Regions from separate parts of the Cytobacillus sp. FSL K6-0265 genome, predicted to be linked through region 1. Evidence: riboswitches for the same ligand, from Rfam matches in the RefSeq annotation. Region 1 holds a riboswitch; each other region holds the start of a gene.

Region 1 (7,660 bases):
TCAATGAAAAGACACGAGCTGTATTTGCTGAAACCATTGGTAATCCGAGTTTACAAGTACTAGATATTGAAGCTGTTGCAAATATCGCCCATGAAAATGGTGTACCGTTAGTGGTTGATAACACATTTGCAACTCCTTATCTGTGTCGACCAATTGAGCATGGCGCAGACATTGTTGTTCATTCTGCAACGAAATGGTTACTTGGGAATGGGACGACAATGGGAGGAGTCATTGTTGACGGTGGTAAATTTGATTGGAATTCAGAGAAGTATCCAGGATTAAGTCAGCCAGATTCGAGTTATAATGATTTAGTATATAGTGAGGCACTTGGTCCTGTCGCGTATATTACAAAAGCGAGAGTGCAACTTCTAAGAGATTTAGGACCAGCCTTAAGTGCCCAAAGTGCTTTTCAATTCACTTTAGGTTTAGAAACGTTAACCGTTCGAATGAAAGAACATATTGCGAATACGAAGAAAATTGTGCAATATTTAAATAATCACCCTGCTGTTAATTGGGTACTTTATCCGGGCGATGAAAACCATCCTAATAAAGAATTAGCAGATAAATATTTAGCTAAAGGGGCAGGGGCAGTTGTCGTTTTTGGCATATCGGGTGGCCGAGAAGCAGGTGCTAAGGTTATTAATTCGGTTGAGCTCTTCGCGCATGTAGCGAATGTAGGTGATGCAAAAAGTCTTATTATACATCCAGCGAGCACAACACATCAACAACTTAATCAAGAGGGGTTAAAACAAGCTGGTGTACCTGAAGACTTAATTCGATTATCAATTGGAATTGAGAACGTAGAAGATTTAATCGATGATCTTGAATCTGCTATTGAAGCGGCAACGGGTATTGCTTCATTAAATATAAGGGCCTAACATCTATTATTTCACATTTGACATCTTCTTCAATGACATGATACTATTACACAGGTACACAAAAAATTCAATATATTCATAGATTGCTCTTATTTAGAGAGGTGGAGGGAAGTGCCCTTTGAAGCCCGGCAACCGTCATTTAATTGAAATGGTGCCAATTCACTCAAAGCTGTAGCTTTGAAAGATGAGAGAAAGGAATTTTCATAACAAGCCTTTCTGCTCACAAGCAGAAAGGCTTTTTTTAAAACTATGGATAGGCTATCAATGTGTTTGTTTTCTGGATTGAAGAGGTGAAGAAAGATGATTTCAATTAAAGATGTAAAAAAGATTTTCTCAACGAAAAATGGGAAAGTAAATGCAGTAGACAATGTTAACCTCGAAATTAACGAGGGTGAAATATTCGGTGTAATCGGATACAGTGGTGCCGGTAAAAGTACATTGATCCGTATGTTAAATGGTCTTGAAATCCCGACTGAAGGCGTTGTATCTGTAGCAGGGAATGAAGTTTCTCGCATAAAAGGTGCTAGCTTAAGAAAGGCTAGACAAGAAATCAGCATGATTTTTCAACATTTTAATTTATTGTGGTCACGAACAGTAAGAGAAAACATTGCGTTTCCATTAGAAATTGCTGGTGTACCTAAGAAAGAGCGACTAGAGAGAGTGAATGAGCTAATTAAATTGGTCGGTCTAGATGGTCGAGAGGATGCCTATCCTTCACAATTAAGTGGTGGACAAAAACAGCGAGTAGGCATTGCTAGAGCACTTGCCAATAATCCTAAAGTACTGTTATGTGATGAGGCGACAAGTGCTCTAGATCCGCAAACAACTGATAGTATTCTCGACTTACTTGTTGATATTAATGAACGTTTAGGGTTAACTATTGTGTTAATTACGCATGAAATGCATGTCATTCGCAAGATTTGCCACCGTGTGGCTGTCATGGAAGGTGGAAGAATTGTTGAAATTGGCGAAGTGCTAGATGTGTTCCAAAAGCCAAAAGAACCTATTACGAAGCGATTTGTTCAACAAGTGACCGAACCGGAAGAAACGAAGGAAACGATTACACATTTACTAAATGCTTATCCAAATGGTCAAATTGTTCAACTTGGTTTTGTAGGTGGATCAGCGGAACAACCGTTAATCACAAACTTAATTCGCCACTACAATGTAACAGTGAATGTATTACAAGGAAAGATATCCCAAACACAAAGTGGCTCTTACGGTACCTTATTTATTCATATAGATGGAGAGTCGGATGAGGTTACCCGCGCGATTGAATATATTCATTCGCAGAAGGTTGGCGTGGAGGTGATTTCCCATGCTTAATGAATGGCTACCAAATGTGGATTGGGAAAGAATGTGGGAAGCAACAAAAGAAACTTTATATATGACAAGTATTTCTGTTGTAGCCACATTTATTTTAGGAATTATTCTTGGACTACTCTTGTTCTTAACTTCTAAAGGTAATATATGGCAAAATCAGTTTGTTAATAAGATCATTGCGGCATTCGTCAATGTCTTTCGATCCATTCCGTTCTTAATCTTAATTGTGTTACTCATCCCTTTCACAAAAATGATATTAGGAACAATGATTGGAGAAAATGCAGCCTTGCCAGCACTCATAATTGGTGCAGCACCTTTCTATGCAAGAATGGTCGAAATTGGCTTACGTGAGATTGATAAAGGAGTCATTGAAGCCTCTAAATCGATGGGTGCCAAAACAAGTACGATTATATGGAAAGTACTCATTCCTGAATCTATGCCAGCGCTTGTTTCGGGGATTACTGTTACAGCGATTGCGCTAGTCGGATATACGGCGATGGCAGGTGTCATAGGTGCAGGTGGATTAGGGAACCTTGCCTACTTAGAAGGTTTCCAAAGAAGTAGATATGACGTTGTATGGATTGCAACGATTATCATTTTAATTATCGTGTTTATCATCCAAATGATTGGTGATTTGATTACTTCCAAACTAGACAAACGATAGGAGAGCTAAAAAATGAAAAAATGGTTATCTGTTTTAATGATTGCGGCTGTTACTTTATTTATTGCTGCTTGTGGTTCTTCAGATGAAGGTAACGAAGGATCTGATGAAGGAACAAAAACATTAAAAATTGGGGCATCTAATGTACCGCATGCTGAAATCCTAAATGAAGCAAAACCATTATTAGAAGAAAAAGGAATTGAGTTGGATATCACAACGTTCCAAGATTATATTGTACCGAACCAAGCGTTAGAGGGTGGCGATATTGATGCGAACTACTTCCAACACATCCCTTATTTAGAATCGCAAATGGCAGAAAACGGTTATGATTTTGTGAATGCTGGTGGCGTTCATATTGAACCAATTGGTGTTTATTCACAAGAATATGATAGCTTAGATGATCTTCCAGAAGGAGCAACCATTATTATGAGCAGCTCTGTTCCTGACCATGGTCGTATTTTGACTATGTTAGAAAAGGAAGGTTTGATTACACTAAAAGCTGATGTCGATAAAACAACAGCGACAATTGATGATATTGAGGAAAATACGAAAAATATAAAGTTTGATACGGAGTATGAAGCAGCACTTCTTCCACAAATATATAATAATGGTGAAGGTGACGCCGTTCTTATTAACTCTAACTATGCGATTGATGCTGGCTTAAATCCAGTAGAAGATGCAATTGCACTTGAAGAAAGTGATTCTCCATATGTGAATGTTATCGCAGTTAAAGCTGGGGATGAAGACAAAGAAGAAATAAAAGCATTACTAGAAGTATTACACTCTGAAGAAATCCAAAGTTTCATTGAAGAACAATATGAAGGTGCAGTTGTACCTGTAACTGAATAATCGATATTTATCGAAGAAGTCTACATAGTTGTAGGCTTCTTTTTTTAGTAAGGTAATGGAAAAAATACATTGCACTGAGTCAATTGATTCAAATAAAGGTTAATGGCTATTGGAGAAACAAGTAGTGTGGATAATTTGTATTAAGACAAATAATCAAGTTTACAAGCTTTTCCCCCATGATCGGGTTTGCGCGAACATCAAGGTTTACGAAAAATAGCTAAATAAATAGGGATTGTTCGTACATCGAGAGTGAAAATGCCAAAGGTAGCGGAACAAAAGTGAATTGCTCGTACATCAAGAGTGAAAAACCTAAAGATAGCGGAACAAAATGGATTTGCACGTGCATCAAGAGTAAAAAAACCAGAGATACCAGAACAAAGTCTATTAGCTCGTATAAGAAGATAATAATTCTCTGTATATTGCTTAATCTCACAAAGGTGGCCTGAACTGTTGATTAGAGGTATTTTGCGCAGACAAAATAATCATTTCTAACTTGTGTATGAGTAAAGGTGAATATTTGTAAGGAATGACCCATTAATTTATGAATAAAGGAGGTGGATAAAACGAATCACGGTAAATTCAGAAAAAAAGCGTATTTTCATGTTTTATCGTGTTTGAGTGGGGTACGCTTATAGTGTAGTATTTTTATTGTAATCATTATAACGCTTTAAACGGCGAAAATTTGAAAGGATTGATTCATTATTAGTCAGCTACAGCTGAATTACACGAGCGAAATGGAAAAAGCCATGCACGGAGCATACGGAGTAGGATATGAAACGTATTGCCAAAGTCAGGATGTAAGGATGCGCGTAGAAAAACAGCGTGAAAGAGATTACTTAAAAAGTCAAAGAATTGTTGCCGATATCGAACGTAAAGCACATGCTTAAATAAAGAGAGGAGCTGTCAGATAGACGGCTCTTTTTGTATATAATAAAGTGACATGAGGTTTAATTTCGTCAATGATTAGGAAGCGTGAAACCTTATATATATATATATATCGGGAATCTGACTTCTCTTTTGCTTGTAAACAAGATGATTATGATGATTTTAATTTGGACATAAATGCAAGTAGAGAAGAATATACCAACAAGTGATATATAAATAGAAGAAAAATGAGTTTTTTTCACTAAATTTAGTGTAGAATAATGTAGGGTGATAGGTTTACAACATATACATAGTGGAAATATCGTCTAATATGTGCAAAGAGTTGATATCACATTTAATTTGTTATAAGATTGTAATGAGAATAAAGTGAGAATTAAACTAGAAATGAGATTTGACTTAACAGGGCAAATCTTTTTTATTACGGAGGTATAAACATGGCATCTACATTAACAATTAAAGACCTTCATGTTGAAATTGAAGGAAAAGAGATTTTAAAAGGTGTTAACCTTGAGATAAAGGGTGGAGAAATCCACGCAATTATGGGTCCTAACGGAACAGGTAAATCAACATTATCTTCCGCAATTATGGGACATCCGAAATATGAAGTAACAAAAGGAAGTATTATTTTAGACGGTGAAGATGTACTAGAAATGGAAGTAGATGAACGCGCGCGTGCAGGTCTATTCCTTGCAATGCAGTACCCAAGTGAAATCAGTGGCGTAACTAATGCCGATTTTCTACGTTCAGCAATTAATAGCCGTCGCGAAGAAGGCGAAGAGATTTCTCTAATGAAATTCATTCGTAAAATGGATAAAAACATGGAGTATCTTGAAATGGATACAGATATGGCCCAACGTTACTTAAACGAAGGCTTCTCTGGTGGGGAGAAAAAGCGTAATGAAATCCTACAAATGATGATGATTGAGCCTAAGATTGCGATCCTTGATGAAATTGATTCTGGATTAGATATCGATGCATTGAAAGTCGTTTCTAAAGGGATTAACGAAATGCGCGGTGAGGAATTTGGTTGCTTAATTATTACTCACTACCAACGTCTATTAAACTACATCACACCTGATCACGTGCATGTAATGATGCAAGGTCGTGTTGTAAAGTCTGGTGGACCAGAATTAGCACAAAGACTAGAAGCTGAAGGTTATGACTGGATTAAAAAAGAATTAGGTATCGAAGACGAATCAGTTGAGCAAGAAGCGTAAGAGTTAGGAGGATCACTATGTCAACAGAAATAAAGTTACCATTTGATAAAGAATACGTACATTCTTTTTCAAAAGATATGGGCGAGCCTGCATGGATGACAGAACTCCGTGTAAACGCACTGGAGAAAGCTGAAGATCTTCCAATGCCTAAGCCTGATAAAACAAATATTTCAAAATGGAATTTCACTCAATTTGATAAGCATATCGTGGGGAGTGAAGATTACTCTTCATTAACAGACTTGCCAGAAGAAGTAAGAAGCTTAATCAATTTAGAATCAGCTGACCAAAATTTATATATACAGCGTAATAACCGTCCGGCATATATCTCTTTATCAAAGACAGTTCTTGATCAAGGTGTTATTTTCACTGACATCTTTACTGCTGCTAGAGAGCACGGAGATCTATTACAAAAATATTATATGACAGATGGGGTAAAGGTTGACGAACATAAGTTAACAGCTTTACATGCTGCATTGATGAATGGTGGCGCATTTGTCTATATTCCTAAAAATGTTGAAATCACAGAGCCATTACACTCTGTATTTATTCATGACGATCAAGAGGCAAACCTATTCAATCATGTATTATTGGTTGCTGAAGATAATAGTTCTGTAACTTATGTAGAAAACTACATTTCAACAATGGAAGAAAGCAAAGGCATCTTTAACATCATTTCAGAAGTTGTTGCTAATACAAATGCGAAAGTAACTTATGGAGCGGTAGACACTTTATCTGCTGGAACTACTGTTTATGTGAATCGTCGTGGAGTTGCTGGCAGAGATGCACGTATTGAATGGGCATTGGGCTTAATGAATGATGGCGATACAGTATCTGATAATAAAACGAATTTAATCGGTGATGGTTCATACGGAGATATGAAAACAGTCGTTGTAGGTCGCGGGAAACAAACGCAAAACTTTACAACAAACATCGTACACTTTGGTAAAGCATCTGAAGGTTACATCTTAAAACATGGTGTAATGAAGGATGCAGCTACTTCCATCTTTAATGGAATCGGTAAAATTGAGCACGGTGCGACAAAGGCGAATGCAGAACAAGAATCTCGTGTATTAATGCTAAGTGAAAAAGCACGTGGAGATGCCAACCCAATTTTATTGATTGATGAAGATGATGTAACAGCCGGTCACGCAGCTTCTGTTGGTCGTGTCGATCCGTTACAATTATATTATTTGATGAGTCGGGGTATTTCACAAAAAGAAGCAGAACGCCTTGTTATTCATGGCTTCCTTGCGCCAGTAGTTAATGCGCTTCCTATCGAAGGGGTTAAAAAGCAATTAACAGCTGTGATTGAAGGGAAAGTTCAATAATGAATGCAAAAGAGATTCGCGAGCTATTTCCTATACTAAATCAAGAAGTCAATGGCCATCCATTAGTGTATTTAGATAGCGGTGCTACATCACAAAAACCAATTCAAGTGATTGAGGCGGTACAAAAATATTATCATTACGATAATTCAAATGTTCATAGAGGTGTACACACTTTAGGTACAAGGGCTACTGACGGCTATGAAGGCGCCAGAGAAAAAGTCCGCAAGTTTATTCAAGCAAAATCCACTGAAGAAATCATCTTTACTAGAGGGACAACGACTAGTATAAACACAGTGGCTGCAAGCTATGCGAAAGCGAATCTGTCAGAAGGAGATGAAATTGTGATCTCCTACATGGAGCACCATAGTAATATTATTCCTTGGCAACAAGTGGCTAAGGAAACTGGTGCAACATTAAAATATTTACCATTACAAGAAGATGGAACAATTGCTTTGAGTGATGTTTCCGCTACAATTACAGACCAAACGAAAATTGTTTCTGTTACACTTGTATCTAATG
Region 2 (7,660 bases), 2.3 Mb from region 1:
CTAAGTTCTGAAGTGCCACAATTTACTTACGAGCGTTTCGGAGGCAGGTTTTGAAAATGAAGTGAACAAAGTAAAAGTATTTTCTTGGGTGTATCACAGCGATTGATGCTGTGGTTCTTTTTTTGCTCAAGTGACCAGGCACTATGATAATTTGAGCATATTAAGTAGCTCTCTTCATCTACTTATGTCATAATTTTCATAAAGAGCAATATGGAGGGGATTACTTTGCACAAAGTTCGTGATTTAGGAAATGACATTCAACTCATTGATTTAATGGATTTACAAACACCTGAGCGTACGGGGGCGTATATATTAGGTGCTGAAGAATTAACAGTGATTGAAACAAGTGCTAGTCCTTCTATTCCCCATCTTATAGAAGGGTTGCAAGAATTGAACATTAACCTTGAAGACATCAAGCATATTATTGTCACCCATGTACATTTAGACCATGCGGGTGGAGCCGGTTTGTTCTTAGAGCAATGTCCAAAGGCAAAAGTATATGTTCACCCAAGAGGTAAACGGCATTTAGCTGATCCTAGTAAATTAATTGCTGGTGCTAGAATGGTATATGGTGATGAATTTGATCAACTATTTAATCCGATTATGCCAATTGATGAGAAGAGACTAGTCACGATGGAAGAGGGACAATCATTGGATATCGGTGGTCGCTTGTTAACATTTTATGATACTCCTGGACATGCAAAGCACCATTACTCTATCCATGATTCGAAAAGTAATGGCTTTTTTACTGGCGATACGATTGGCGTATTTTATCCGGGCATAGCAAGAAAAGGTTATCCATTAGTACTGCCATCGACGTCTCCTAATCAGTTTGATCCAGAGGCGATGTTATCATCTGTTGAAAAAATCGAATCACTTCAACCACAACATATCTTTTTTGGGCATTATGGTGAAGGCCCTGAACCAAAGGATGTTTATACACAAATCCGCTATTGGTTACCTATATTTACTTCAATTGCAGATGAAGTTTTTCAACAAGGAAATGACATAATAAAAATGCAAGAAGCCATACAATCGGAACTGTTGGATCAAGTAAAACATTATTTATTATCAGAGCATGAAGTTGTAATAAGTGCAGAGGATGAGAAGTTAATAGGCTTAGATTTAAATGTCTGTACAATGGGAATGATTGATAGGTTACAGAAATTGAAATAGAGATTTTAGTCGTGTGTTTGGAGGTATTTAACATGGATTTGGAGGAAATAAGATCAGAAATACAGCATCGTCAATCAGATATATTAGGCAGCCCCACATTGGTTAAATTTGCTGTTCTTCTTCCCCTAATAGAAAAAGATGGAGAAATACATATTTTGTTTGAAGTACGATCTTTATCTATGAGAAGACAGCCTGGGGAAATTTGTTTTCCTGGAGGGAAGATGGATCAAGAAGATGTGGATTTAATTGAGACGGCAAAAAGAGAGACGAGTGAGGAGTTAGGTATTCCCATTGGCGAAGTCTCTGTTTTTTCCGAACTTGATTATGTAGTCACACCTTATAATACAGTGGTTTATCCGTTTGTAGGCACAATAGAAAGCATCAGAGATCTTAAGCTAAATCCAGAAGAAGTGGATCAAATTTTCACCGTACCACTTGCTTATTTTTTGAAAGAGGGTCCATCAATTCATTATATTGAGATGAAACCAGAGCCTAATAGTAGCTTCCCTTATCATCTCATTCCTAATGGGGAAAAATATAAATGGCAAACTCGGAGGATGCAAGAAATTTTTTATACTTATGAAGGTCATGTGATATGGGGGTTAACAGCTAAGATACTGTATCATTTTTTGACACTTATCCAAGGGGGAAATAAATAAATTTTCAAAATGTTATTGACGATTCCCTATGAATGGGTATATGATGTTAAACAAATAAATAGGAACTTCTTATCCAGAGAGGCGGAGGGACTGACCCGGTGAAGCCTCGGCAACCAACAATCTTTTGTATGGTGCCAATTTCAGAGGATACTATCCAAAGATAAGGAGAAGGTAAGCTCTTAATTTAAAGCCCTTCTGCCTCTTCTTGGTAGAAGGGCTTTTTATGTCATAGAGCGAATATTTTATCGGAATATAAAATATATTCAGATTTTATATTGACGATAAATCGTTTTTTGGATATAATTCTATTTGTAATTAAAGTATTAACGCTTTAAAAAATAAAATATTTCTTATCGAGAGTGACGGAGGGATCAGGCCCTATGAAGTCCGGCAACCTTCAAGCAAATGCTTGAAAAGGTGCTAAATCCTGCAGGCAGTAAATGTCTGGAAGATAAGATGAGGCAACCCCCTCTTCTTATGAAGAGGGGGTTTATTTATTTTAATCATCCGACTAAAAAGTAGAGGAGAGTATATAATGACGAATCAATTTAACACTTACGATGACGAGACGATTTTATTACATGGAGGTCAATCACCAGACCCGACTACGGGATCTCGTGCAGTTCCTATCTATCAAACGAGTTCATATGTTTTCCATAATACAGACCATGCCCAAAGTCTATTTTCATTGGATGAGACGGGAAATATCTATTCACGAATCGGTAATCCAACCGTTGATGTATTAGAAAAACGTATTGCGTTGTTAGAAGATGGTGTAGCGGCAGTAGCGACTTCATCTGGAATGGCAGCTATTGCTCTTTCAATTATGAATATTGCTCAAGCTGGTGATGAGATTGTCGCAGCTTCCAACCTTTATGGTGGAACATATAATCTTTTTGCCATTACCCTTCCGAAATATGGGATTAAAGTTCATTTTGTTGATGGTTCTGACCCAGAGAATTACCGTAAAGCGATTACACCAAAAACAAAGGCTTTATATGGAGAGATTATTGGTAACCCAAGTCTTCATGTCCTAGATGTAGAGGCAGTTGCAAATATTGCTCATGAAAATGATATTCCTCTTATTATTGATAATACTTTCGCCTCTCCTTATCTTTGCAAACCAATCCAATGGGGAGCAGATATTGTAATACATTCGGCAACAAAATGGATTGGTGGTCATGGAACAACTATAGGTGGACTTGTAGTTGATGGGGGACGATTTAATTGGAATCATGATAAGTTTCCCGGTTTTACTCAACCAGACCCAAGTTATAACGGTATTGTTTATGCCAATGAGTTTGGTACACTCGCTTTCAGTACAAAGCTTCGTGTCCAGTTGCTACGCGATTTTGGGTCATCATTAAGCCCGCATAGTGCATTTCTTTTACTTCAAGGATTGGAAACACTTCATTTACGAATAGAGAAACATACGGAAAATGCAGCGAAGATTGCCCATTTCTTAAACGACCATCCAGCTGTCGATTGGGTCGCATATCCAGGTTTAGCAGAGCATCCAGCGCATGAATTAGCGAAAAAATATTTAAACACTGGTTTCGGTTCTATTGTGAACTTCGGTATTAAAGGTGGCAGAGATGCGGGTAAGAAAGTAATCGATACAATTGCATTGTGGTCTCATGTAGCCAATGTAGGTGATGCAAAGTCACTCATTATTCATCCAGCTTCAACAACACATCAACAGTTAAGCGCAGAAGATTTAATTAAAAGCGGTGTAAGTGAGGAACTCATACGTTTATCAGTTGGGATTGAATCGGTTAGAGATTTAACGAATGACTTAGATCAAGCCTTCTATGAAGCGACTGGTATTTCTTCCAAGGGAGAAAAAAAAGGGGAGACAGCAGTCAATGATGAAGGTGTAATTCGTTGGGCATTACAATCATCCTCATTAAAAGAAGCTGTGGATAGCAATGAGCTAGTAAGAGCAAAAAGGATTGCTGTAGTTGGTTTAAGTGGAAACCCAGCTAGACCAAGTTACCGTTTAGCAAGAAAAATGCAAAGATTAGGTTATCAAATTGTGCCAGTCAATCCAAAGGAAACAGAAGTATTAGGTGAACAGGCATATCCAAATTTAAAATCCATTCCTTATACCATTGATATTGTGCAAGTATTTAGAAGTCCTGAGGCAGCGATAGAAGTTGCGAAAGAGGCAGTAGAAATCCAACCAAAAGTGTTCTGGCTACAAGAAGGTGTCATTTCACCAAAAGCAGTTGAAATAGCAAAAGAAGCTGGACTTGAAGCGGTACAAAATCGCTGCACATATAAAGAGGCGCAGAGGTTAAGAGGTTCTATTGTAACCTTTGCTTGTGAAATCTAAAACCGAGATTGAGGAGAGTAATCTAATGAAGAAATGGTTCGTTTTTTTAATCGTCGTTTTATCAGTTGGATTCATTAGTGCTTGCGGTGATAGTGAGGCAAGCACTGATGGTGGCAGTGGAGAAGAAAGAAAGCCAGAAAAAATTGTTTTAGACTATGCGTATTATTCCCCAACAAGTGTCATTTTGAAGAAATTCGGCTGGGCAGAAGAAGCGTTTGCCGAAGATAAGATAGATGTTGAGTTTGTCCTCAGTCAAGGAAGTAATAAGGCACTTGAGTTTCTTAATAGTAGCAGTGTTGATTTCGGCTCAACTGCAGGTGCAGCGGCATTAATTGCAAAAGCAAATGGAGCTCCAATTGAATCAGTCTATATATACTCAAAACCAGAATGGACGGCATTAGTTGCCCCTGAGGGATCAGCTATTAAATCAGTTGGAGATTTGAAAGGAAAGAAAGTAGCAGCAACGATTGGAACAGATCCATATATCTTTTTACTACGCTCTTTAAATGAAGCCGGATTGACTTCAGCGGATGTAGAAATCGTTAATTTGCAACACGCTGACGGTGGAACGGCATTAACAACAGGCCAAGTAGACGCTTGGGCTGGTTTAGATCCACATATGGCGAAATTAGAGCTTGAAGCTGGTACAGAATTTATTTATCGAAATATCGATTTTAACACTTATGGCACTTTAAATGTGAGAAGCGAATTTGCTGAGAAATATCCTGAACAAGTGAAAAAGGTAATTGAGCTTTATGAAAAAGCCCGTACATGGGTATTAGAAAATCCTGAAGAAGCGGCAGAGATACTGGCAGAAGAAGCACAAATCACCCTTGATGTGGCGAAAAAAGAATTAGAGAGAAATGACTTTAATGAGCCAATTCCAGGTGAAGTACAAATAGAAGCATTAAATGCTGCTGGTAAAGTTTTAAAAGAAGAAGGCATTATTAAGAGTGATGACGTAGGTAAAGTGGTTGATGAATTAATAAACCCAGATTTCTCAACAGAGGTCATTCAATAGGGTTGGTAAAGGAGAATGAATATGAAGGAAGTCATAGCGATCCCAAATGTAAATGAGGGTAAGGAGAAGCATAGAAAAATTAATCCTAGTATTCAAAGGGTATTACTCGGAAGTATCGTGCCAGTCTTACTTATTCTTGCATGGGAGTACTTGAGTCGGGTCGGTGTGTTTCCTCCTCATTTACTCCCAGCTCCATCAATCATTTTACAATCACTTATGACAATGACATCAGATGGAAGTTTATGGACACATACGAGCATTACATTATATCGCCTAGTGCTTGGTTTCTTATTTGGCACTGTTGCAGCATTAATTATCGGTGCCGCTGTTGGCTATTTTTCAACAGTTGAAAGTTTATTAGATCCGCTTATCCAAGCTTTTCGTTCCATTCCTTCATTGGCATGGGTGCCGTTATTTATTCTCTGGATGGGAATTGGGGAGCCTTCCAAGGTGGTTTTAATCGCTGTCGGTGTTTTCTTCCCAGTATATTTAAACATCGTTTCAGGCATTCAAGGAATTGACCGTAAACTAATTGAAGTGGGGAAAATCTATCATTTTAGTTCATTGCAATTAATTCGAAAGATTATTTTACCAGCAGCTTTACCATCATTTTTAGTCGGACTAAGAAGCGGATTGGGACTTGGTTGGATGTTCGTAGTCGCTGCGGAATTAATGGGCGCCTCTACAGGTATTGGCTACTTGCTCGTATATGGTCAAAACACTTATGCACCGGAATTAATTATTTCTAGTATCGTCTTATTTGCTATATTAGGAAAAATAACGGATGCCATTTTAAAACGACTAGAGACAAAAACATTGCATTGGCAAGATACGATTGTCAAGAAGTAGGAGGTGGCAAGATTGTTATCAATCGAACGAGTATCGAGAACTTTTTCCAATGGAACAACGGGATTCAAAAATATTGAATTAAAGGTAGAACAGGGTGAAGTCATTGGTATCTTAGGAACAAGCGGTTGCGGTAAAAGTACGCTTTTACGGGTATTATCCGGCTTGGATAAACAGTATGATGGTCGAGTTGTAATAGATGACGAAACTGTCCATGATGTTCATAAGAAAATCGGCATGATTTTTCAAGAACCTAGACTGATGCCTTGGTTAAAAGTTCATGACAATATTGGATTCGGTCTACAAAAGAAGGAACAAAGTAAAATAGCACAATATATAAAAGCCGTTGGGCTCGAAGGCTTTGAAAATCATTACCCGAAAGATTTATCTGGTGGGATGGCGCAAAGGGTTGCCATCGCCAGAGCACTTGTAACCTCTCCAGAAATATTACTTTTGGATGAACCCTTTAGTGCGTTAGATGCTTTTACAAAAATGCAGTTACAAGACTTATTATTGAATCTCTGGCAAACCTATCAATCAACTATTCTCTTAGTGACGCATGATATTGATGAAGCATTATATTTAGCCGATCGCATCATTATTCTTAGAGGACAGCCGGGAGAAGTATATCAAGAAATAAAAATTGAAAAATCGAAACCAAGATCAAGAGGAGATCAAGATCTTGCTGCACTAAAAGATAAGATTTTGCAATTATTAGATTTATCTCAAACGAAAGCAATCTAAAAATAAAGGAGCTAAGAACTTATGACAGTGATAGGGCGGCAACAGCTTGCTCCCATTGAAGGAGATTACAACTTAACGAATTATGAAGAGGCATGTCAACATATTTCATGGGATGAAGTTAAACAACAGTTTAGCTGGGGCCAATCAGGTCTCGTCAATATGGCTTATGAATGTATTGATAAACATGTGGTTGACGGTTATGGGAACAAAATAGGATTGCATTACGTGAATGGTGCATATGAAGAGACGTACACATTCGCAGAGATTAAAGAAAAAACAGATCATATTGCCACCGTTTTAAGAAACCAAGGGGTGAAAAAAGGTGATTTTGTATTTATTTTTTTACCTAAACATCCTGATTGTTATTTTGCCATGATTGCAACCATTAAACTCGGCGCAATTGCTGGTCCCCTTTTTGAAGCATTTATGGAGGAAGCAGTAAAAGATCGAATCTCTGATTGTGACGGTAGATTTTTGATCACGGATACTGACTTACTTAAGCGAGTACCAAAAAATGAACTGCCTTCTTTAGAGAAGATATTTATTACTGATGACGTACAATTATTAGGTGAAAAGGAAATTTCTTTAATCAAAGAATTAGAGAAAACAGAAATAGAAGAAGATATCACGACGTGGGTTGATCTTGAGCATGGTTTAAATATCCATTATACGAGCGGTTCTACAGGAAAGCCAAAAGGAATTATTCATGCCCATAGAGCGATGGTTCATCAATATCAAACAGGGAAATGGGTGCTGGATTTAAAAGAAGATGATGTGTATTGGTGTACGGCACATCCAGGTTGGGTTACGGGAACTGTGTATGGCATTTTCACACCTTGGTTGAATAGAGCGACAATTGTTGTTAATGGTGGCCGCTTT
Region 3 (7,660 bases), 2.6 Mb from region 1:
AAACAACTTCACTCATTTAAAGGAGCCCTCCCTTCATAGCTAGTCAACCGACTCTCTAGAAGTCGGTTGACTAGCTACAAACCATTTCATTCACTTGTCTTCAAGTGCTTTTAGTTCTTCCGTATAACCTTGTTCACTTTCTCCCCAACCATCTATATATTCATGCAGTTCATTTGTTGTAATTGCCTCATCAGGTAATTGACTCTTCTCTACAAAAACAGGATCAAGGATAACTTTTTCGTTTGGCGAATCACCGTTTAATTTTTGGTATAAATATCGAACTTGAATACGACCAATATCTTTTGGATCAACGGCAGCTGTGGCTTCCCATGAACTGTTTTCTTTTTGTATCAGTTGCAGATCTTCGTCACTCATATCAATTCCGTAGACTTTAATATCTTCTCTACCTGCTTGCTCTAGCGCTCTGACAGCTCCTTTAGCAAACTCGTCCCATGCTGCCCAAACGGATGTAATTTCACCTTCATTTGGATATTGTTTTAAAATTGCTTCCATTTGTGCTTGCGTATCTAATGCTGTATTGTCGGTCGCAGCACCAAATGCGGCTACTTCCTTAATATCTGCATTCTCTTTTAAAAATTGTTCATACGCTATTTGTCTTCTTTCCATCGGTGCAAATCCAGCTACCCAAATCTTAACAATATTCGCTTTCCCTCCTGCATCTTCTGCAAGCTTGGTTAATGTCAACTTCGCCATTTCTTCATCGCCTTGTTGAAGTACAGTGACATCTTTCACAGCAATGTCAGCATCAAAGACGACTACAGGTATATCTTGCGCAACCGCTTTTTCTACCCCTTGTGTTAACGCTTCCTTCGTTCCATGATCGATTAATATCCCATCAAATTTTTGATTAATCGCTGCATCTAAATTAGAAGCCATTTTTGCTAAGTCACCTTCCGAAGTAAATACTTGAACGGTTCCACCAAACTTTTCTACCTGCTCTTTTACCCCTTCAATATATTGGGCGGAAAATGTCCCTAAATTAATTTGCATAATCAGTGCGATTTTTTTATTAGCCAAGGGATGTTCTTTAGTTGATGCAGTTGCTTCACTATTTGAGCTGCTTCCTTTTGGCTGACAGCCTGCCAAAATTAAAATAAAAATAATAAAAAACGCTAATCCTATTCGATTGTTCTTCATACCTTAACTCCCTCTTCTGTTTTATTCAATAGTGCCAGTTTGCTTTGATCTGCTGCAAAAATGCCTTTTTCTGTAATGATTGCAGTAATTAAATTAGCAGTTGTCACATCAAACGCCGGATTAAATACTTTCGTTCCTTCTGGTGTAACCTGGTATGGACCGATATGAGTCACCTCTTCCGCCAACCTCTCCTCAATCGGAATATCTGCCCCTGATGCAATAGAGAAGTCAAATGTTGACAATGGTGCAGCTACATAGAAAGGAATCTGAAAATAGTTTGCTAAAATAGCTAGTTGCCATGTCCCGATTTTATTTGCTGTATCTCCATTCCTGGCAATGCGATCGGCCCCGACTATAATCGCTTCAATCCCCTTTGTTGCTATCGTATGAGCAGCCATATTATCAGTTATGACCGTCACGTCCACATTGGACTGTTGAAGTTCCCATGCCGTTAGGCGCGCCCCCTGTAGAACCGGTCTCGTTTCACAAGCGTATACTTGAAAGTCAACGCCTCTTTCATTACCTAAATGAAACGGTGCCAGCGCTGTACCGTATTTCCCTGTAGCAATCGTCCCCGCATTGCAAATCGTTAATACTTTTTTCTTTCCATTCAAGAGACTGAGTGCATTTTCGCCAATTTGCCGACAAATCTCTTCGTCTTCTTGATGGATTCGCTTTGCTTCTTGCTCTAAACTGAGAATCGCCTCTTCTGTTGAATAAAGAGTTTCTATTCCTTTCATCATTCGATCCAAAGCCCAGAACAAATTAACGGCTGTCGGCCTAGAACCCGCAAGATAAAGATAATCTTCATGAATTCTAAGATGGAAAGTTTCGATGTCGACACCTTCGTATTTTTTTGCAGCAATCGCTAAACCATAAGCAGCAGTGATTCCAATAGCTGGCGCTCCTCGCACTTTCAACTGAATAATCGCCTCAAAGACATCTTCAATGGTTTCGAGTTCTATCCAACTTGTTTGATGCGGTAATAACGTTTGATCTAGAATTTTCAATCTACCTTCTTGCCATTCAATGGGTGTTGGTATACTCATGGTGTATACACCTCAAGTTCCTTAAGAAGTTGCGAGATTGTTACTATGTTTTCGCGATTAATTATCAAGGATGAGCCTAATTGTATTGTTGCCTGCTTCACATCTAATCTAATTGAACTATCTTCTATCCCATCAAGATCCTTCACATGCGACAGTCCGATTGTTCTTCGTATTAATTCACATCCCACTACTCCGATTGCATCTTTAAATACTTTAGCTAGAAAAGATTCTAGCGCGCCTGGTACTTTAGTAAAAGGATGAACAACAGAATTTTGCCAAGCTTCTGAAAAATGATAAGAAAACACATCCCATACCTCTTCAATCTGTTGGCGAATAACCATTCTATCGTTTTCGTTTCGTACAAGTACTTGGAAAATTAGATGGGCAATATATTGACCGACATCAAATCCAATCGGACCATAAAAGCCGAACTCAGGATCAATGACTTTCGTCTCGTACTTACTCGCAAAAATACTTCCCGTATGTAGGTCACCATGTAGTAAGCTCTCTGCTTCAGTGAGAAAAGCATATTTTATTTTTGCTACTTCGAGTTTCAACTTGTCATTAGCCCATAATTGCTGAACACTTTCAGCCAACCCAGCTTCAAAATCATTCGTTTCCACATCAAAAAATGGATCGGTGAATACTAAATCCTCAGTGATTTTACATAGTTCAGGATTTGAAAATTTAGCAACCAATTTCTTTTTCTCAAACGGATGAAGAGCAAAATCTGAAGTTAAAAACAATGTCTTTGCTAAGTACTCACCAATATCAGCTGATAACTTCGGATAATGATTCCCTTGAATCAATCCCTCTCTTACAATTGTCAAATGCGAAAGGTCCTCCATTACAGTTAATGCAAGTTCTTCATCTGTTGCTAGTACTGCTGGGACAAGGTGAGGAACTGCTTCACCATGCTTCTTAAGCACTTCTGCCTCCAGTTTTGCTCGTTTAAGTGTTAGCGGCCAGCTTTCTCCCACTACTTTTGCATAGGGGAGTGCTTGCTTAATAATTACACTTTTACGATTAGAAGCAATACGGAAAACATAATTCAAATTACCATCACCAATCTCTTCCACCGTCATTTTTTCATCCGGTAAGAACAGATTTAAACTCTTTACGTATTCACATGCAGATTCCTCTGTTAAAGCGCGATACCCTATATTCTCTAAAACAGCCATCTCTCTTCCCCCTTATTTCATTAGTACTCTGCTGCACAAAACAGGGGTGACTACATAAAGAGATGTAGTCGGACCTGCTTTGTCACTACAGAAACAAAAATGCCCCTTTCCAGTACAGAAAGAGGCATTCGTCATTACGATTTTGCCTCTCATCTTTCCAGAATAAATTCTGAATGGAATTAGCACCGTGCCTTACATTGGGCGCAGACATCTCTAGCTGCGCCTCGTTTCACAACGATATTACGGTCGGTTGCTGGGTTTCATCGGGCCATATTTCCCTCCACCTGCTCTTGATAAGAGTATAAAAGATTCATTTTTTTGAAATATCTTGAGCACATACTAGCACCGATTATAAAAAAGTGTCAATCTTTTTTTAAAATTTTTCATCTTTTTAAGCATAAAAGAATTTTGTCATATTACGTAAAAAATTCTCTGTTGACAGATAAAACACCTGGTGACATAATACAATTGTGCAAAAATTTAAAACGATAAACATAAATTTTCTTATCAAGAGCAGGCGGAGGGACGAGCCCGATGAAGCCCGGCAACCGATTCTAAATGAACACGGTGCTAATTCTTGCAGCAATCATGCTGACAGATAAGGAGAAGGTTCTATCAACTGCGAACTAACCCTCTTCTTATTAATTAAGAAGAGGGTTTTTTATTGTCAATATCCATTCGAAATCATCAGGGAGGGTTCTCATATGGGAGATGTCATTGCAACTTATCAAGTATACGCAAGACCCGGTTCATTAGAGAAGAAAGCAGAGGATATCGCTTTAGGCTTAACGATAGGATCTTGGACAGCGTTACCATTACTTGAGCAAAAACAATTACTAAAACATAAAGGCAGAGTCACTGCACTACAAGAATTTTATAACGATGAACATCCCAATCGTTTCGGTGAAGTAAGGTGCGAAATGAGTATCGCCTATCCTACATATAATTTCACATTTGATATTCCAGCTATCCTAACAACCGTTTTTGGTAAATTATCTCTAGATGGTGAAGTAAAATTATTAAACCTGGAATTTGATAAGAAAGATCTTTCCCGTTTTTCAGGACCAAAATTCGGTATAAAAAATATAAGATCGAAACTAAATATACAAGATCGCCCATTACTTATGAGTATATTTAAAGGCATCATCGGCAGGGATATTCACTTTTTAAGAGAACAGTTAAGAGACCAGGCCATGGGAGGCGTTGATATTGTAAAAGATGATGAAATTCTTTTTGATGTCAACATCTCTTTAGAAGATAGAATTATCGCAGGTAAAGAAATACTAGATGAAGTCTATGAAAAGACTGGAAAAAGAACACAATATGCAGTCAATTTATCTGGGAGAACAATTGATTTACTAGATAAAGCAAAAAAGGCGACCGAATTAGGGGCGGATGCATTATTATTCAATGTCCACACTTACGGACTAGATATGCTCCAATCATTAGCTGAAAACAGTGAAGTGCAGTTACCTATCATGGCACATCCTGCTTATAGTGGAGCCTATATTTCTTCAAACTTCTATGGTGTCGCTCCTGACTTATTACTCGGTAAACTTACTCGCCTAGCAGGTGCAGATTTTTCTTTATTTCCTTCTCCATATGGTTCTGTTGCCATGGAAAAAGAAAAAACTTTAGCCATCGCTAGACAGTTAACCGAAGAAAATGGCTTGAATCAGGCATTCCCGGTACCTTCAGCAGGCATTCATCCAGGTTTAGTTCCATTGCTTTATCAAGACTTTGGCAATGATTGCATTATTAATGCGGGCGGAGGAGTTCATGGTCATCCTGAAGGAGCAGCTGCGGGCGTGAGAGCATTTAGGCAGGCCATTGATCACGCTATACAACAAAATACTCATCGTGCAACAAAAACGAAAGAATTGGAAGCAGCATTAGCAAAATGGGGAGGTACGTCGTAAAGATGACAAAACCAATGATTTTTTGTGATTTTGATGGAACAATTACTAATAACGATAACATTGTAAAGATTATGGAGCATTTCGGTCCTATTGAAGCAAAACAGATCAAGGAAGATATTTTAGCTCAAAATATTTCTATCCAAGAAGGTGTAAAAAACCTCTTTTCTCTTTTACCAACAAGTAAAAAAGAAGAGATTATCAATTTTGTATTAAATAGCGCTGAAATTCGTGAAGGATTTTCCGCTTTTGTTAGATATACACATGAAAACGATATCCCTCTTTATATTGTCAGTGGTGGGATTGACTTTTTTTTAGAACCAGTACTTGAGCCTTATGGGCCGTTTACGAAAGTATTTTGCAATCATGCAAGCTTTGCTTTAGAAACGATAGATATTCACTATCCACATCAGTGTGACGAATTATGTTCTTCCAAAGGTTGTGGCTGTTGTAAACCAACCATTATTAGACAACACTCATCTCCTGAACACTTTAATATTCTTATTGGTGATTCGATTACAGACTTTGAAGCAGCCAAAATAGCTGATGCCGTCCTTGCTAGAGATTTCTTAATTCAAAAATGTGAAGACACTGGTATTTCTTATACACCTTTTGAAACCTTCCATGATTGTATTGAATACCTCGATGAACTAGTTGGTGCGAAATCATGACAACGTATGAAACAAAGTGGGATACATTAGCTGATATTAAAGATGAATTAGCAGCTAGAGATTGGTTTATGGGTACTAGTGGTAATTTATCCATTCGCGTAGATGAAAACAGCTTTTTAGTCACTTCAAGCGGACTTGATAAAAGAAAGCGAACAGCCAATGATTTTTTATTAGTAGACTTAGAAGGAAGGCCTCTAGAAAGCACGTCAGCTAAACCTTCAGCCGAAACTTTATTACATTGTGAAATCTATAAGAAAACACCTGCAGGCGCAAGTCTACATGTGCATACAGTCGCTAATAATGTTATTTCTGAGCTTTTCTATCAGGAAGGGGCAGTAACCTTTCAGCATCAAGAGTTAATTAAAGCATTTGGATTATGGGGAGAAGATGATATACTCACCATCCCGATCATTCGCAATGATGCGGATATTCCTACATTAGCGGCCCACTTTTCTGCTTACGTCAGTAAAGAGAAAGGGGCAGTCTTAATTCATAACCATGGGATTACTGTTTGGGGAGTCAATGGATTCGAAGCAAAAAAATTATTAGAAGCTTGCGAATTTTTATTTCAATATAAATTATCTCTTATTCAATTAAAAGGAGGCGTTTTACATGGCAATTATTAAATTTAAAAACGAAGAAAAAGTGATTACTGATCAACAAGAGGTAGCTACATTTTTAACTGCACAAGAAGTCATCTATGAAAATTGGAACATCGAACAATTAGAAGTGACATTACACGAAAAATACGACTTGTCTGATGATGAAAAGCAAGCCATACTAGATGCATTTTCAACTGAAATCAAAACCATTTCTGAAAACCGCGGCTACAAAGCTGCAGATGTAATTTCACTTTCAGACAGTACGCCAAATTTGGATGAATTATTAATTAACTTTCAAAGAGAGCATCACCATACAGATGATGAAGTCCGCTTTATCGTAAGTGGGCATGGGGTCTTTATTATCCAAGGAAAAGATGAATCGTTTTTTGAAGTCCATTTAGATCCAGGTGATTTAATTTCTGTACCCGTAAACACACGTCACTATTTCACCTTAGCTGATGATCGAAAAGTTGTTGCTATTCGCCTCTTTGTTACACCAGAAGGTTGGGTACCTGTTTACGAGAAAGAAAAATTGAACGCTTAATATTAGAAAGGCTCCCCTTAATAAGCGGAGCCTCTTCTTATTTCTCTAAATAATAGATAAAAAATTCGCTCCATTCTCCACTATCAAATGAGAATTGAGACTGTTTTTCTTCATAATTAAAACCAATAGATTCTGCTAAATGAATGGAAGCGAGGTTATCACTATCAATATGTAATTCTATTCTTTCAGGTTGTAAATATTGAAAAATAAAAGGAATAATCGTTATTACACTTTCTTTTCCATATCCTTTTCGCCAATATTGATTGTGAATCGCATATCCAAGTAGTACTAACTCCTTGCCATTCCTCTGTGTTCGATACATTTCTATTTTTCCTATATGTGCACCATCATTTTCTCTGAATATACCCAGCTCAAATAATTGCCAATCATCCTCTTGCTTGTTCCATTGCTCGATTTTCTTCTTGAATTTATCTTTGGTATAAGCAGATAAATCATGCGGGCGGCCTTCATCATGACGTGATTGCGATACTAGACGGTTCTTTAATCCCGCTATCCAAGCTTCATAATCTTCATACATA
Region 4 (7,660 bases), 2.2 Mb from region 1:
GCCGCAAACCTAAAATCACAACATAGCGCAAGCTCTAAGCCGCCACCAAACGCAAAGCCATTAATAGCTGCAATCGTCGGCTGAGGTAACTCTGCAATCATATTAAAAACATCACCCATTTTATAAAGGTTTCGCCGTACTTCCTCATCGGTAAGATTTCTTCTTTCTTTAAGATCTGCACCCACACTAAATGCACGATTGCCTGTCCCAGTTAAAATAACCACTCTCACCTCTGGATTTGCTCGAACATTTTCTACTTGCTGTTGTAATGCAATTAACGTTTCGTAATTAAATGCGTTTAACGCATCAGGACGATTTAATTTTATTGTAGCAATATAATCAGTGATATCTAATTGAATATGTTCCATCCTCTGACTCCTTTTCTCTTATAAAATGTTCATAACAATATTCGCCACTAAAGCATGAAAACCCTTTCAAATATAAAACAAAGACATTCACCTATAAAATTTTATAAGAATAAACTAGCCTTCCTGTGAGGGAAAGCTAGTTATCATCTTTATAAACTTTTTATATAGTTATCTACGACTTTGTTAAAGGCATCGGTTTCCTCTAGAAAAGGGCAATGGCAACTATTATCAAATATATGCAACTTTGCATTTGGTAAAGCATTTAAAAGATGCTTGCCTGCCGCTACTGGTATCAACTTTTCCTCCTTACCAAAGCAAAGAAGTGTGGGAATGTCGTAATCGGGTAAGGTGCTGCGATAATCAACGACTGATTGATCAAACAGAATGGCACTTGCTACGGAAGCAGGTAATCTTGTCGTTTCTTCAAGCATCCAATCTAACTCGCTCGGACTTAATTCTTTTTTAAACATGAGTGGAATAAATCCTTTTAAAAAGTTTTTTTGGTCTCTTTGCACTTCTCTCATAAAACTAGTTAAAGTCTCCATATCAAAGGCACCTATTGGGAAATCAGGCCATTTAAAATCGGAGGCAAGTTCGTCTACAATTACTGTCGATTTAATATGTTTATCACCAAATTGCTTTAAGTACTCCCATATGACAAATGCCCCCATCGACCAGCCAACAAGGGTAACATTCTCTAGTTGTAAATAGGTAATAAATTGTCTAATATCTTCGGCATATTGTGCAATGGTATGACCATGATGGACTTTCTCTGATTGCCCATGTCCTCTTAAATCTGGGATTAACACACGATAATCACTCTTGAAGTATTCTATCTGCTTCTCAAAGAATCGCCCACTCATCCATACACCATGAATAAAAATGACCGCTTCACCATTACCTACATCTTCAAAATAAAGACTTGTACCGTCACTTAATTTCATTGTTGTCACATCATCAACCCCCATTTTGGTTATAAAAAATTACAATTGATTAATATAATCTATGCCTTTACCCATAAAAGTAGTGGTAAAACAATCGCTGAAATTTATCGTCTTTGAAGCCATTATGCAACTCTATCTATAAAAAAACAATTGATAACGAATCAAATTACAGTTTTTTTAGTTTTTTCAAATAATTAAAAGAGAGACTGGGATATAACAAAATGAGCTAACCTCAAAAAAGAACAATAACAATGATGATCTTAAAACATCATTTGCAAAAAAAGTCCGTTCCAATGCGCTCACGTACTCTCGCTTTCCCTCTATTTCTCGCAGGAGTCGAGTGTCTTCCGCTCCTTTCACTATTCTTTTCATATAAGGGTTCAAATCACACAAAAAAAACCGAATGATTAGATGGATACTCCTAATCATTCGGATAAATCATTAACTAGAATACTTATGTCCCAACCTCAATGAGTATTTTCTAGTTATTTTAGTTGTAATTCCTTCATAGACAATAATGAATACAGACGCTTTAATTCTTTATCTAATCTTTCCTTTACATGATTTTCGACAAAAAATTGATGATCTTCTGTTCTTTCAATCTCTTTATCTAAAACATATACACCCTGAAGGATTGTTTCTGCTCCTAAACTGGATATAACTGGTTTCAATGCATAATCAATCATTAGTAAATGTCCGAACGATCCTCCTATCACAAGCGGTAGGACAGATTTTTCAATGAAGCCTTTTTGAGGTAATAAATCCAAATAGGCTTTTAGTACACCGGTATAAGACGCTTTAAATACAGGTGTTAAAATAATAACAGCATCTGCTTTTTCTACTTTTTCATTCGCTTCGATAATTGCTGGGCTATCAAATTTTGCATGAATTAAATCCTCAGCAGGTAACTCCCTTACTCTAATTTGCTCATATGACACGCCCTTTTTATTTAAAAACGCTATCGCTTCTTGCTCTAATCCGTTTAAACGGGAGTTATTTGATGTGCTTCCTGATATTATTACTACATTTGTCATCTTCTGACGCCTCCTATTTTGTCACTGTCAACTTACTAAATTTTTTACCATAATGATGTGCTGGCAAATGATCATACCCAAATAAATTCTTTCTAAAAGTACCTTCTTCATACTCTCTCCTTACGAGCCCTCTATCTTGTAGGATTGGAATCACATGCTCAACAAACTCTTCGAATGTACCTGGAGTGACAGCATATGCAACATTAAACCCGTCAACTCCTGTCTCTTCTTTCCACCCTTCTAATTGATCAGCAACAGATTGGGCTGTACCAACAGCCACTTGGCCCATCCCGCCAACACCAACAAATTTAGCAATGTCATCGACGGTCCAATTCTTTGTAGAATCAATATTCGTAAATGTTTCAACGATTGACTGAATGGCGTCATTTTTAACATACTCAATCGGTTGATTTGCTTTATACTCAGAGAAGTCGATACCACTCCAACCCCCAAATAACGCTAATGCCCCTTCATAACTCGCATGGTTTTGATAGTCTTCATACTTCGCTCTAGCATCTTCCGCTGTTTCACCGATAATAGGCGTGACGAGAGAAAGGATCTTTACCTCACTTGGGTCTCTCCCCTCCGCTCTTACTGCTTCCCTAATTTTATTGACTAATACTTTACCGGCTTCTTTCGTAGGCACACTTATAAAGACCAACTCTGCGTGCTTGGCAGCAAACTTTCTCCCTCTTGTAGATGCACCCGCTTGAAAAATAACTGGTGTCCTTTGGGGAGAAGGTTCACATAGATGTGCACCTGGCACCTTGAAATATTTCCCTTCATGGTTAATATCATGAACTTTGCTTGGATCTGTAAAGAGCCCTTTTTCCTTGTCTAAAACCACTGCGTCGTCTTCCCAGCTTTGTTCCCACAGTTTATATGTAACATCTAAATATTCATCAGCTATCTCATAACGTTCATCATGGCTGATTTGCTGATCTAGTCCAATATTTAGTGCAGCACTATTTAAATAAGAAGTGACAATATTCCAGCCTATTCTTCCTTTAGTTAAATGATCGAGCGTAGACATCCTCCTTGCAAATACATAGGGATGTTCGAAACTAGTTGAAACCGTTAGACCAAACCCTAAATGTTTTGTTACTTGCGCCATTATAGGGACAACGAAAGCAGGATCATTAACTGGCACTTGAACTCCTTGTTTAACCGCCGCATCTCTTGAATTTTGATAAACATCATATGTCCCAAGCACATCTGCTAGGAAAATGGCATCAAAACGTCCCTTTTCTAATACTTGAGCCAAATGTGTCCAATAAGATATGTCTTTATAAGTAGAAGATTGATCATCCTTATGTGTCCATAATCCTGGTGATTGATGTCCAGCGCAGTTCATATCAAAAGCATTGAGGTACATTCTGTTTGACGTCATTTTTTCATTCTCCTTTAGTTATGATATTTTATAAAAAACTCATCAAGTGCTTTACTTAAACCACCCTTGCCAAATTTGATTCTCGTTTGATTGTTTCGATTTTCAATTTGATTCGAGGCAAAATCTAAAAACGCGATTATGAACAGCCTCCTAACAATAATTGAGTGTAACCCTTTTTCATAAAGAGACTGTTCAACCGTATGGAAGATTCCTTTATTAATATTAAAAGATTGACAACACCATCTAATAAAATGAAAATCAGGTAGATTCAAGTACATGCAGCCCGATAGGTTTTTAGCTACATTCGGTGTTCGATTACTAATTTTTAACTGCATGTAACTCACTCCTTTTTCTATTCCATTATTTTTTATTTTGTTGTTTCTTTTTCAAAGCAAATCGTTTCTTCTCGGTAATGTCAATTTGGGTAATATCTCCTTCATGAACAGTGATGGTGACACAACCATATTCGAGGTCCTTTAATGTTGTGAGAATGGTATGAATTTTATCTTTATCAATTTGTTTTTCCATAAAATTCTCCTTTACGAGACTTATTTTAGTCTTTTTACAATCTCTTCTATTTCTGAAAGTGTTAACTGTTCCAATTCATGTCGCTTGAAGTTTATCTCATCCATAGTGAGCATAAGGTTGATTAAGGTTTGTTTTCTCTTTGCTATCGCTTTTTGTAAAAACTTAGCCAACCTCTTTGCCCCCCCATTCCGTGTTCTTTTTTTCTTTATTCATCGTATCTAGAAATTCGGTTGTATCCTCGATAATTTTGGATTGATCAAAATCCATGGATGCTACATGGTATGAGTTGTAAAGAACGCGAAGCCATTTATGATCTGTTTGGATTTCTATAAAAATACGATCTGTATTCTCTGGAGGTACAACATGATCATGAATAGATTTAAAGCATAATATTGGGCAATGAACATGAGATAAACTTTTTCTTGCATCACTCATTACCTTTTGTAAAGAATGGACTGCTTTTACTGGAATATTATCGTAAGTAATTTCATGTATAGTCGGATTTTTGATATCTGGGCTACCTTCTTCAATATAGAGTTTCTCATCGTAATATCTTAAATGCTCGTAATCTGGTAATGTCAAAGCAGTATTAATCAGGATCAGTCCATCCAACTCGCCATATTTCTTAGCTAACAACAACGCTAATGCACCGCCCATAGATTGACCTAAACAATAGACTTGTTTGCACGTCTCTTTCAATTGCTTATAAGCAGTAACAACATCATTGAACCAATCCTCATAACCAAATAACTCTAAATCTCTGCTTTTTGTTCCATGACCCGTGAGCCTTGGCGCATGAACAGTAAAGCCCCTATCTGCAAGTTCCGCACCCAAGTATTCTATGCTCTGTGGTGTGCCAACAAAGCCATGGATGAGAAGAATTCCAATGTCCCCACCTTCATAATAAAAAGAATCTGCACCTGGTATAACAGTTGATTCTACTCTCTTCATTGTTTCGTCCTCCTTTATATCGCAATATTTTGGTGGACAATGGTTGACTACCATTGCCGATTTTCCCGTTGATGTTTATCTAGCTGCACTACTGCCTTTGGAGGTCCAATCAGCAACATTAATTCCAACTTAACAAATAGGTTTAATCAGTTTAAAAGCAACATTTGTATAGAGGAGATCATCCCTTGGTGATTAAATCATGCAATATAAAAAACCTCTTCCGACAAGAAGAGGTTAAAGTTCCGTTCTTTATCTCTCCTTATCTTTCAAGCTACAGCTTGCTGGAATTGGCACAGTGCAATAAATTGCCTGTTGCCGAGGCTTCAAAGGGCCAGTCCCTCCACCTCTCTGGATAAGAAAAATCATATTAAATTTTATATCATTCACTCTATAATATCTATCAATATTTGTCAATTACTTTTTTAAAAATTAAGATGATTTACTCATTCCCCCATCCATTTTGGCTGATGAAAACCTTTAAAGTTTTCTTCAATTACTTTTGCAAATTCTTCAGACTCTATGGCTTCAATAATATCCTTTGCCATTTGAGAGTCTTTATCTTCTTTTCGTACAACAATCCTATTTTGGATTTCCTCAGGGATTTGATCACGATAAATTGCCGTTGTTAAATCTAATCCTGCAGCAACTGCAAAATTACCATTAACAGCAGCAAGATCAACTGATTCAAGAGATCGTGGCAGTTGGGCTGCATCTACTTCATGAAATTTTAATTTTTTCGGGTTAGATAAGACATCATTTACTGTTGCATTGACAGGGTTTATTTCCTCTTTCAATTCTATTAAACCAGCATCACGCGCAACAGTTAAACCCCTTGCTAAGTTTGTAGGATCATTAGCAATAGCCATCGTGCTGCCATCCTTCACTTCTTCAAGGGAGCTGAATTTTTCTGAATAAATACCAATTGGCGCTGTAGGAACAGAAATAATATCTACTAAATCCATCCCTTTTTCGGTATTAAAATTCTCTAAGTACACTTTATGCTGAAATAAATTACCATCTAAATCCCCACTATCTAAAGCAATATTCGGTTGAACATAATCATTAAATTCCTTCACTTCTACTTTGTACCCTTTTTCCTCAAGCAGTGGTGCTACACCTTGCTCAAGCATATCACTATAAGGAACTGTCGCCCCTAAGACCAACTCTTTCTTTTCTTCCCCAGATGAACCTGAAGCCCCACATGCACTTAAAACAGCGCAACAAGTCAGAACAAAGTATAGTAACCAAACTTTTTTCAATATCTTCACCTCTTATTTTAATTGTTTATTTTTTCACCTTTGCGATATTTACTTCCTGGATGACCACTTGGTAAAAGAGGCGAGCCATGAGGAAAAAGCTTCTCTCTTAACGTGCCCTCTTTATATTCCTTTTTATATAAACCACGTTGTTGTAGAACCGGAATAACAAGCTCAATAAAATCCTCCAAATCTGATGGTGTTACTAAATGATTTAAATTAAAACCATCAACACCAGAGGCTTCAAACTGATATTGAATCTGGTCTGCTACTTCTGTTGGATTGCCGATAATTATGTTGTCTCTATCTAATCCTTCTAATTTAGAAATCGCTTCTTTAATCGATAGCTTTTTCTTTGCATCTTTCGTTAATGAAGCCGCTTTATAATGCCCATGCTCTGTAGCTTTAAATTCAAATGGGTTATCTAACTCATCCTGTGTATATTGTGCAACATTATAACCGCTTGCGCCCCCAAACTGTGCTTTCGCTGCATCCGCACTCCATAATCGGTTGTATTCAGCAAATTTTTCTTCCGCTTCTTCAGTTGTTTTACCTACAATGACTGTTAGAAAAGTAAATATTTTAATATCTTCCGGATTTCTGCCATATTCAGCCGCTTGTTTTCGAATGTCCTCTGTATAATGTCTTACTCTTTCAGGAGTGGGTCCACCTACAAATACACATTCCGCATGCTTTGCTGCAAAAGCACGCCCTTTAGGAGACGTACCTGCTTGATATAAAACAGGTGTTCTTTGTTGTGACGGCTCTGATAAATGCGGTCCTTCGACATCAAAATATTCTCCCTTATGGTGAATTTCATGGATTTTCTTACGGTCGATTAATACCCCTTTTTCTGTATCTTCGATCACCGCTCCATCTTCCCAGCTTGATTCCCACAGTTTATAAACGACATCCATATATTCATCAGCAATTTCATACCGCTTATCATGTTTAATCATATCTTTGAAACCAAAGTTTCTTGCCGCATTAGGAAGGTAAGAAGTAACAATGTTCCATGCCACTCTTCCTTTTGTCAAATGATCTAATGTAGAAAACCTTCTTGCCTGCCCAAAAGGTGGCTCATATGTTGTACTCACCGTTAATGCAAATGACAGATGCTCTGTCACTGCTGCCATGGCGGGAATAACAAACGCTCCATCATTAACAGGAAACTGTAATCCATCATTAA

The links. A riboswitch is a leader RNA that binds a small molecule or an ion and turns the genes downstream of it on or off. The one in region 1 is predicted to bind S-adenosylmethionine.
Region 2: it holds a riboswitch for S-adenosylmethionine, as region 1 does, so the genes downstream of both, MHH73_RS07170 (PLP-dependent aspartate aminotransferase family protein) here and MHH73_RS18630 (methionine ABC transporter ATP-binding protein) in region 1, are expected to answer to the same signal.
Region 3: it holds a riboswitch for S-adenosylmethionine, as region 1 does, so the genes downstream of both, MHH73_RS05500 (2,3-diketo-5-methylthiopentyl-1-phosphate enolase) here and MHH73_RS18630 (methionine ABC transporter ATP-binding protein) in region 1, are expected to answer to the same signal.
Region 4: it holds a riboswitch for S-adenosylmethionine, as region 1 does, so the genes downstream of both, MHH73_RS07630 (alpha/beta hydrolase) here and MHH73_RS18630 (methionine ABC transporter ATP-binding protein) in region 1, are expected to answer to the same signal.

Annotation. Positions count from the first base shown of each region.
Region 1 covers NZ_JBBOPE010000001.1:3,675,682-3,683,341, reverse strand. Annotated here, with positions in the region: gene MHH73_RS18635 (O-acetylhomoserine aminocarboxypropyltransferase/cysteine synthase family protein) at 1-878, shown strand, start outside; SAM riboswitch class I at 965-1,069, shown strand; gene MHH73_RS18630 (methionine ABC transporter ATP-binding protein) at 1,179-2,204, shown strand; gene MHH73_RS18625 (methionine ABC transporter permease) at 2,197-2,865, shown strand; gene MHH73_RS18620 (MetQ/NlpA family ABC transporter substrate-binding protein) at 2,878-3,711, shown strand; gene MHH73_RS18615 (hypothetical protein) at 4,458-4,598, shown strand; gene sufC (Fe-S cluster assembly ATPase SufC) at 5,031-5,813, shown strand; gene sufD (Fe-S cluster assembly protein SufD) at 5,831-7,141, shown strand; gene MHH73_RS18600 (cysteine desulfurase) at 7,141-7,660, shown strand, end outside.
Region 2 covers NZ_JBBOPE010000001.1:1,375,397-1,383,056, forward strand. Annotated here, with positions in the region: gene MHH73_RS07160 (MBL fold metallo-hydrolase) at 226-1,176, shown strand; gene MHH73_RS07165 (NUDIX hydrolase) at 1,209-1,835, shown strand; SAM riboswitch class I at 1,902-2,002, shown strand; SAM riboswitch class I at 2,183-2,293, shown strand; gene MHH73_RS07170 (PLP-dependent aspartate aminotransferase family protein) at 2,371-4,170, shown strand; gene MHH73_RS07175 (aliphatic sulfonate ABC transporter substrate-binding protein) at 4,196-5,191, shown strand; gene MHH73_RS07180 (ABC transporter permease) at 5,213-6,040, shown strand; gene MHH73_RS07185 (ABC transporter ATP-binding protein) at 6,053-6,781, shown strand; gene acsA (acetate--CoA ligase) at 6,803-7,660, shown strand, end outside.
Region 3 covers NZ_JBBOPE010000001.1:1,059,802-1,067,461, reverse strand. Annotated here, with positions in the region: gene MHH73_RS05520 (sugar ABC transporter ATP-binding protein) at 1-16, opposite strand, end outside; gene MHH73_RS05515 (sugar ABC transporter substrate-binding protein) at 91-1,158, opposite strand; gene mtnA (S-methyl-5-thioribose-1-phosphate isomerase) at 1,155-2,207, opposite strand; gene mtnK (S-methyl-5-thioribose kinase) at 2,204-3,388, opposite strand; SAM riboswitch class I at 3,535-3,688, opposite strand; SAM riboswitch class I at 3,890-3,993, shown strand; gene MHH73_RS05500 (2,3-diketo-5-methylthiopentyl-1-phosphate enolase) at 4,093-5,307, shown strand; gene MHH73_RS05495 (2-hydroxy-3-keto-5-methylthiopentenyl-1-phosphate phosphatase) at 5,310-5,975, shown strand; gene MHH73_RS05490 (methylthioribulose 1-phosphate dehydratase) at 5,972-6,601, shown strand; gene MHH73_RS05485 (1,2-dihydroxy-3-keto-5-methylthiopentene dioxygenase) at 6,588-7,121, shown strand; gene MHH73_RS05480 (GNAT family N-acetyltransferase) at 7,159-7,660, opposite strand, start outside.
Region 4 covers NZ_JBBOPE010000001.1:1,471,980-1,479,639, reverse strand. Annotated here, with positions in the region: gene MHH73_RS07665 (enoyl-CoA hydratase-related protein) at 1-368, opposite strand, end outside; gene MHH73_RS07660 (alpha/beta fold hydrolase) at 518-1,321, opposite strand; gene ssuE (NADPH-dependent FMN reductase) at 1,798-2,346, opposite strand; gene MHH73_RS07650 (LLM class flavin-dependent oxidoreductase) at 2,360-3,736, opposite strand; gene MHH73_RS07645 (hypothetical protein) at 3,751-4,071, opposite strand; gene MHH73_RS07640 (YezD family protein) at 4,097-4,264, opposite strand; gene MHH73_RS07635 (hypothetical protein) at 4,285-4,434, opposite strand; gene MHH73_RS07630 (alpha/beta hydrolase) at 4,427-5,215, opposite strand; SAM riboswitch class I at 5,472-5,574, opposite strand; gene MHH73_RS07625 (MetQ/NlpA family ABC transporter substrate-binding protein) at 5,659-6,483, opposite strand; gene MHH73_RS07620 (LLM class flavin-dependent oxidoreductase) at 6,492-7,660, opposite strand, start outside.